2 regions of the Pseudomonas sp. FP2338 genome follow, and region 2 is predicted to be linked to the other one. Evidence: predicted binding sites of a transcription regulator. Region 2 holds the regulator's gene; the other holds the start of a gene.
What was found. Region 2 encodes sigma-54, which starts transcription at its own class of promoters, with help from an activator protein. Its sites were predicted from a motif close to ANTGGCATNNANNTTGCTNT; they were not measured.
Positions count from the first base shown of each region.

Region 1: glnK (P-II family nitrogen regulator) is a predicted target of sigma-54. The motif match lies at 1,615-1,634, and genes of this name have one in related genera.

Region 1 is NZ_CP117436.1:6,251,144-6,255,326, reverse strand. Features, by position in the region: gene PSH96_RS28500 (YifB family Mg chelatase-like AAA ATPase) at 1-958, opposite strand, end outside; gene PSH96_RS28495 (accessory factor UbiK family protein) at 1,157-1,420, opposite strand; gene glnK (P-II family nitrogen regulator) at 1,843-2,181, shown strand; gene PSH96_RS28485 (ammonium transporter) at 2,217-3,557, shown strand; gene PSH96_RS28480 (secondary thiamine-phosphate synthase enzyme YjbQ) at 3,767-4,183, shown strand, end outside.
Region 2 is NZ_CP117436.1:1,039,009-1,043,191, forward strand. Features, by position in the region: gene rapZ (RNase adapter RapZ) at 1-387, opposite strand, end outside; gene ptsN (PTS IIA-like nitrogen regulatory protein PtsN) at 390-854, opposite strand; gene hpf (ribosome hibernation-promoting factor, HPF/YfiA family) at 864-1,169, opposite strand; gene PSH96_RS04565 (RNA polymerase factor sigma-54) at 1,245-2,738, opposite strand; gene lptB (LPS export ABC transporter ATP-binding protein) at 2,923-3,648, opposite strand; gene lptA (lipopolysaccharide transport periplasmic protein LptA) at 3,648-4,183, opposite strand, start outside.

The DNA of each region.
Region 1 (4,183 bases), 1.3 Mb from region 2:
ATTCGAGCGGCTCGCGCAGCACTTCCAGCACCTTGCGATCAAACTCCGGCAGCTCATCCAGAAACAGCACGCCATGATGGGCCAGGGTGATTTCCCCCGGCTGCGGTTTTGACCCGCCGCCTACCAGCGCCGGCCCCGACGCCGAATGGTGCGGCTGACGGAACGGGCGGTGCGGCCAATGGCTCAATGGCGCCAGGCTGACCACTGATTGGATTGCCGCCACTTCCAGGGCTTCCTGCTCACTCAAGGGCGGCAGCAAGCCAGGCAGGCGGCTGGCGAGCAAGGTCTTGCCGGTGCCAGGTGGCCCACTGAGCAGCAGGTTGTGCGCGCCCGCCGCCGCGATCAGCAGTGCACGCTTGGCGGCCAGTTGGCCTTGCACCTCACTCAAGTCCGGGTAGGGCTTGTTCAGGTACAGCAAACCATCGGATTTATACGGCTCAATCGGCACAACCCCATTCAGGTGCGCCACCACTTGCAGCAAGTGGTCCACTGCAATCACCTTCAATCCCGACGCCAGGCACGCCTCCTCGGCATTCGCCCGCGGCACTATCACGGTGCGCCCGGCCTTGCGTGCGGCCAGTGCGGCCGGCAGCACACCTTTGACCGCCCGCACCTCACCCGACAGTGCCAATTCCCCCAGGCATTCCACGTCATCGAGCATCAACGCCGGCACCTGCACGCTGGCAGCGAGGATGCCCAAGGCAATCGCCAAATCAAAACGCCCGCCATCCTTGGGCAGGTCGGCGGGCGCGAGGTTGAGGGTGATACGACGGGCCGGGTATTGCAGCGCGGAGTTGAGGATGGCGCTGCGCACGCGGTCCTTGCTTTCCCTGACGGCGGTTTCCGGCAGGCCCACCAAGGTCAGTGAGGGAAGACCATTGGCCATATGCACTTCGACGGTAACGGCGGGGGCTTCTACGCCAATTTGGGCACGGCTGTGGACGATGGCGAGGGACATGCTCGTTCCTTGAGTGGGAGGCCGCTTCCTGCGGGTTTTTCAAGGGTAGACGAGGTGGGATGCTTTCGAGGGAGGGAGGTTTTACTGAACGTATCCAAAGAACGACGCAGAACACCTGTGGGAGCTGGCTTGCCTGCGATAGCGCCAGTAAATCCAACACCGCTATCGCAGGCAAGCCAGCTCCCACAGGGGCCGGGTTTATTCAGCCGCGGGTGGGGTCAACCGCGCTTCCAGCTCCGCCACCTTCGCTTCCAGACTCTCCAACCGCGCACGGGTGCGGGCGAGTACGACCATCTGGCTGTCAAATTCTTCCCGGCTCACCAGGTCGAGCTTGCTGAAGCCGCTTTGCAGCAGGGCCTTGAACTGGCTTTCGATTTCGTTGCGGGGCAGCGGGGTTTCGCCGCTGAACAGGCGAGAGGCGTGGCCGCTCAGGGCGTCGAGGAGGTCTTTGGGCGCGAGCATGGGAAATATTCCGGAAAACTGTTGGCCGGCAGTGTATCACGCAGCGTCTATAGTCTTTTTCACGGCCGCGAGCGCACGCTTTTCGCGCAGTGGGCCGGGCGGTGGCGCACTGTTTTTGTGCGCATTGGTGCCGCGCAAACGCCCCGCAGGTGGGCATAAGTGGGCAAAGGACTGATTTCAGTGATTTTTACGGAGCTGGCAAGGTTTCTGCTTAGACGATCATGACCCATGCACTGATGCAGTCGCTGTGACGAATGCAGTGCGCCGACGGATCAGGGGTACAGGTTTCGTCACCAGTGGTTCGCTGGCGTCGCAACGGCAAATGCCGAGGCGACGACGCGTTACAAAGCCAGGCACTGCGCTTAGACTTGAGACGGGTTTGTTTTCCTGGGGCAAGTCCACCAATTCGGGAGAGAGTTTTCATGAAGCTAGTCACTGCCATCATCAAGCCGTTCAAGTTGGACGATGTTCGCGAGTCACTGTCCGAGATCGGCGTGCAGGGCATTACCGTTACTGAGGTCAAAGGCTTCGGTCGGCAGAAGGGTCACACCGAGCTGTATCGCGGCGCGGAATATGTGGTCGATTTCCTGCCAAAGGTGAAGATTGATGTCGCCATTGACGACAAGGATCTTGACCGGGTTATCGAGGCGATAACCAAGGCGGCCAACACCGGCAAGATCGGTGACGGCAAGATCTTTGTGGTCAATCTGGAACAGGCTATTCGCATCCGTACCGGCGAAACCGATACCGACGCAATCTAAGCCGCCAAACCCCCAACGCCCCAGGAGAAAACAATATGACTCTGCGTAAATTCGCAGGGCTAGGAGCCCTGTTGTCCCTCGTAATGCCGGCCTTGGCATTGGCGGCGGACCCAGCCCCTGCTCCAGTCCTCAATTCCGGCGACACGGCGTGGATGCTCACATCCACCGCGCTGGTACTGTTCATGACCATTCCGGGCCTGGCGCTGTTCTACGGCGGCATGGTGCGCTCCAAAAACATTCTTTCCGTGATGATGCAGTGCTTTGCCATCACCGGGCTGATCACCATCCTGTGGTTCGTTTACGGCTACAGCATGGCGTTCGACACCACCGGTATGGAAGCAGGCGTCGTCAACCTCAACTCGTTCGTGGGCGGCCTGTCCAAACTGTTCCTGTCGGGCGTAACCCCGGCGAGCATCACCGGCCCTGCGGCGCTGTTCCCTGAGGCGGTGTTCGTCACCTTCCAGATGACCTTTGCCATCATTACCCCTGCGCTGATCGTTGGTGCATTCGCCGAGCGTATGAAGTTCTCCGCGATGCTGATCTTCATGGGCGTCTGGTTCACCCTGGTCTACGCGCCGATTGCCCACATGGTGTGGGGCGGCCCGGGTTCGTTGATGGGTGATTGGGGCGTGCTGGACTTCGCCGGCGGCACCGTGGTGCACATCAACGCCGGTGTGGCCGGCCTGGTGGCGTGCCTGGTACTCGGCAAGCGTAAAGGCTTCCCGACCACCCCAATGGCACCGCATAACCTGGGTTACACCCTGATCGGTGCAGCCATGCTGTGGGTTGGCTGGTTCGGCTTCAACGCAGGCTCTGCAGCTGCTGCCAATGGCACTGCTGGCATGGCGATGCTGGTGACTCAAATTGCTACCGCTGCCGCCGCACTGGGCTGGATGTTCGCCGAGTGGGTCACCCACGGCAAGCCAAGCGCACTGGGCATTGCCTCGGGCGTTGTGGCCGGTCTGGTTGCAATCACCCCGGCTGCCGGCACCGTAGGCCCGATGGGCGCCCTTGTCATCGGCCTGGCGGCGGGCGTGGTGTGCTTCTTCTGCGCCACTACCCTGAAACGCAAACTGGGCTACGACGACTCCCTGGACGCCTTCGGCGTACACGGTATCGGCGGTATCCTCGGCGCGATCCTCACCGGCGTGTTCGCTGCACCTTCGCTGGGCGGCTTCAACGCGGCCACCACTGACATCGCGGCGCAAGTCTGGATCCAGTGCAAAGGCGTGGGCTTTACCGTGATCTACACGGCCATCGTGACCTTCATCATCCTCAAGGTGCTGGACATGGTGATGGGCCTGCGGGTAACCGAAGAAGAAGAGGCGGTGGGCCTCGACCTGGCGCAACACAACGAACGCGGCTACAACTTGTAAGTACGCGAAAAAAAGATGCCCGGCTTGCCGGGCATTTTTTTGTCTGGTGTTTGTCTGTGGCTAAAGGCGGATGGGTTTTTTGCCGAGTTTGTGATGGGATCCACACGGCACTTTTGAGGGTGCGAAAGTCTTACATGCATGTAGGCGTATTCGACACTTTGTTTTTTCCCAGACCGCGCTAGAATGCGCGCCGATGGGCGGAGAACTGTATGTGGCAACAGACCCTGATTACCCTGCGGGCCAAGCCCCGGGGCTTTCACCTGGTAACGGATGAGTTGCTTGCCGGCCTGCCTGAATTGAAGGCGTGTCGCGTAGGCCTGTTGCATTTGTGGCTGCAGCACACCTCGGCCTCGTTGACCATCAACGAGAATGCCGACCCGGCGGTTCGCCGTGACTTCGAGCGTTTTTTCAACTCGCTGGTGCCGCAAGGGCGTGCAGGGTTCGAACATAACGACGAAGGTCCGGATGATCTGCCGGCGCACTTCAAGGCCAGTCTGCTGGGCTGCCAGTTGAGTTTGCCGGTCAAGGCCGGCCGCTTGGCGATAGGGACTTGGCAAGGTGTTTATCTGGGCGAGCACCGAGATCATGGCGGTGCTCGTAAAGTCCTCGCCACGTTGCACGGTGAT
Region 2 (4,183 bases):
CCCTAACAGCGAGGTTTCGTCCTCGATGGCTTCGGCCAGGGAGCGATGCGGGCTGCTGAGGGGGTGACGTCGACGGGTTTCGGAGAAACGCTTGAGCAGCGTCTCCTCGTCGGCATCCAGGTACAGCACATCGCAATGAATATGCTTGGCGCGTACTTCCTCGAGCAGTTGCGGGAAGCGCTCAAGGTGGCTGGGCAGGTTGCGGGCGTCAATCGAGACGGCCACCAGTGGCTGCGCCAGTTCAGTGTGGATCAGGGCGCGTTCGGCCAACTCCGGCAGCAGGCCCGCCGGCAGGTTGTCGATGCAATAGAAACCATTGTCCTCAAGGACGTTGAGGGCGGTGCTTTTACCCGAGCCGGAACGGCCGCTGACGATGATCAAACGCATGATTACTGCCTGTTTTGCTCATCGAGTACAACCTGATATAGCGCCTCGTTGCTGCTGGCACTGCGCAGTCTGTCGCGTACTTCCTTGCGGTCGAGCATGCTGGCTATCTGCCGAAGCAGTTCCAGGTGCGCATCGGTGGCGGCTTGCGGGACCAGCAGAACGAACAGCAGGTCAACCGGGGCGCCGTCGATGGCGTCGAAATCGATTTTCTCCTGCAGGTGCAATAGCGCACTGACGGGAGACGTGCAGCCTTCAAGGCGGCAGTGAGGAATGGCGATGCCGTTGCCAAAACCGGTGGAGCCCAGTTTTTCACGGTCGATCAGGGCCTTGAACACGACTTGCTCATCCAGCTCAGGCACTTCACGGCTGATCAGGTTGGCGATGTGTTCGAGGGCTTTTTTCTTACTGCCGCCCGGCGCGTTCACGAGGGAACGGCCGGGGGTCAGGATGGTTTCAAGTTGGATCATGGGGGAGAGTTAACGACCTGTACCTTGCATCAGGTGCAGATTCTTTTCCTTATGCTTTATGAGTTGGCGGTCCAGCTTGTCGTAGAGCGAGTCAATCGCCGCATACATGTCTTCATGCTCGGCATTGGCGACGAGCTTCGCATTCGGTACATGCAGGGTGGCCTCGATTTTCTGCTTGAGCTTATCGACCTCCATGATGACCTGCACGTTGGTGATCTTGTCAAAATGCCCCGCAAGCTTGTTCAGCTTACTTTCGGTGTACTCACGCAGGGGCTTGGTGACTTCCAGTTGGTGTCCACTGATGTTGACTTGCATACAGCTTCTCCTTCGTTGCCAGTGCATAAAGCGGTGGGTAGGAATACCCACCACTGGAACGCTATGGCCCGCCCGTCACATCAAACGCTTACGCTCGCTGGAAGGCGCGATCCCGAGGGACTCGCGGTACTTGGCGACGGTTCGACGGGCGACCTGAATGCCTTGTGCCTCCAGTAAACCAGCGATCTTACTGTCACTCAATGGCTTTTTCTGATTTTCCGCCGCAACCAGTTTTTTGATGATCGCGCGGATCGCTGTGGACGAGCATTCACCGCCTTCGGAGGTGCTGACGTGGCTGGAGAAAAAGTATTTCAGCTCATAAATACCCCGTGGGGTATGCATGAATTTCTGTGTGGTCACGCGGGAAATCGTCGATTCATGCATGCCCACAGCCTCGGCAATGTCATGCAGGACCAGCGGCTTCATCGCCTCGTCGCCATATTCCAGGAAGCCGCGCTGGTGCTCGACGATCTGGGTGGCCACTTTCATCAGGGTTTCGTTGCGGCTTTGCAGGCTCTTGATGAACCAGCGCGCTTCCTGCAATTGGTTGCGCATGAAGGTGTTGTCGGCGCTGGTGTCGGCGCGGCGCACAAAGCCTGCGTACTGCGGGTTGACCCGCAGGCGTGGCACCGACTCCTGGTTCAGCTCCACCAGCCAGCGTTCGTTGTCTTTGCGCACGATCACGTCAGGCACGACATATTCGGCTTCGCTGGACTCGATCTGCGAGCCGGGGCGCGGGTTGAGGCTCTGCACCAGTTCGATGACCTGGCGCAGGTCATCTTCCTTGAGCTTCATGCGGCGCATCAACTGGCTGTAGTCGCGGCTGCCCAGCAGGTCGATGTAGTCGGTGACCAGGCGCTGGGCCTCGACGAGCCAAGGGGTCTTGGCCGGCAGTTGGCGCAGTTGCAGCAACAGGCATTCGCTCAAGGTGCGAGCGCCAATGCCGGCAGGCTCGAACTGTTGGATGCGATGCAGGACGGCTTCGATTTCGTCCAGCTCGATGTCCAGTTCCGGGTCGAAGGCTTCCAGAATCTCGTCGAGCGTCTCGTCCAGGTAGCCCTGATTGTTGATGCAGTCGATCAGGGTTACGGCGATCAGGCGATCGGTGTCGGACATCGGCGCCAGGTTCAGTTGCCACAGCAAATGGCTTTGCAGGCTCTCACCGGCGGACGTGCGGGTAGTGAAGTCCCACTCGTCGTCGTCATTGCTGGGCAGGCTGCTGGCGCTGGTCTGGTAGACGTCTTCCCAGGCGGTGTCGACGGGAAGCTCGTTGGGAATGCGTTCGTTCCATTCGCCTTCCTCAAGGTTATCCACTGTAGGGGCGGTTTCCTGATAGGACGGTTCCTGCACATCGGGGTTGGGTTTTTGCTCGATGTTGTCGGCCAGCGGGTCTGCATTATCGAAGTCGTCGCCTTCTTCCTGGCGTTCGAGCATCGGATTGGACTCCAGGGCCTCCTGGATTTCCTGTTGCAGGTCCAGTGTCGACAATTGGAGCAGGCGGATGGCCTGTTGCAGCTGCGGTGTCATCGTCAGCTGCTGGCCCATTCTCAGGACTAGCGATGGTTTCATGGCAGGGGCTTAACACCTTATTCGCCGGCGCAATGCGCCATCCACGACAGGGCGCGTGAGCGCCAAACATAAGCAAATTATATGCCTGATATCAGGGGCTTTGCCTAGAGCGCGGTAACAATAAAAAAACTGAGGTTTTTATTGACTTGCACGCGCCCCTGGCACTGGCCTGATACCACCGTGTTTACAGGCGGAACTCGTGACCCAGGTACACTTCCTTCACCAGTTCATTGGCCAGGATAGTGGCGGAATCACCTTCTGCAATCAGTTGCCCATCGTTGACGATATAGGCGGTTTCGCAGATATCGAGCGTCTCACGCACGTTGTGGTCGGTGATTAATACACCGATGCCCTTGGCCTTGAGGTGATGGATGATCTGCTTGATATCGCCAACCGAGATCGGGTCGACACCGGCAAAAGGTTCGTCCAGCAGGATGAACTTCGGCGCGGTAGCCAGTGCACGGGCGATTTCCACTCGGCGACGCTCACCACCGGACAAGCTCATGCCGAGGTTGTCGCGGATGTGGTTGATGTGGAACTCCTGCAGCAGGCTTTCCAGCTCTTTGCGACGGCCGTCACGGTCGAGCTCCTTGCGGGTCTCGAGGATCGCCATGATGTTGTCGGACACCGACAGTTTGCGGAAGATCGACGCCTCCTGGGGAAGATAGCCGATTCCCGCGCGCGCACGACCGTGCATCGGCTGGTGGCTTACGTCCAGATCGTCAATCAATACACGGCCCTGATCCGCCTGGACCAGGCCAACAATCATATAGAAGCAGGTGGTCTTGCCGGCGCCGTTAGGGCCGAGCAAGCCGACGATCTGGCCGCTGTCGATCGACAGGCTGACGTCGCGTACGACCTGACGGCTTTTATAAGCTTTGGCCAGATGCTGGGCTTTCAGGGTTGCCATTAGTTCGTCTTCTTCGCAGCGGGTTTAGGCGCAGGGGCGGCAGCGTCTTTCTGTTTCGGCTGGATCACCATGTCGATGCGAGGACGGGGTTGCGTGACCTTGCTGCCATTGGCGCGACCGGCGGTGGCGATCTGTTTGACGGTGTCGTAGGTGATTTTTTCACCTTCGGTGGTGTTGCCGTCAGTGCTGACAACCCGTGCCTGGTCGATCAGGACAATGCGGTTCTGCTGGGCGTGATACTGGATGGTCTTACCGTAGCCCTGCATCGGCTTCTTGTCGGTAACCGACTGCATCTGTTCGAAGTAAGCCAGGTTGCCTACCGAAGTCACCACGTCGATGTCACCAGCCGGGGTACGAGTCAGCGTTACCGTGTTGCCGGTAATCTTCATCGAGCCCTGGATAATGACCACGCCACCGGAATAGGTGGCGACACCTTGCTTGTCATCCAGCTGCGCATCGTCAGCCTGAATGCGGATCGGTTGCTGGCTATCGTTCGGCAGAGCCCAGGCGCTCACGCTTCCCAGTGCTGCGCCCA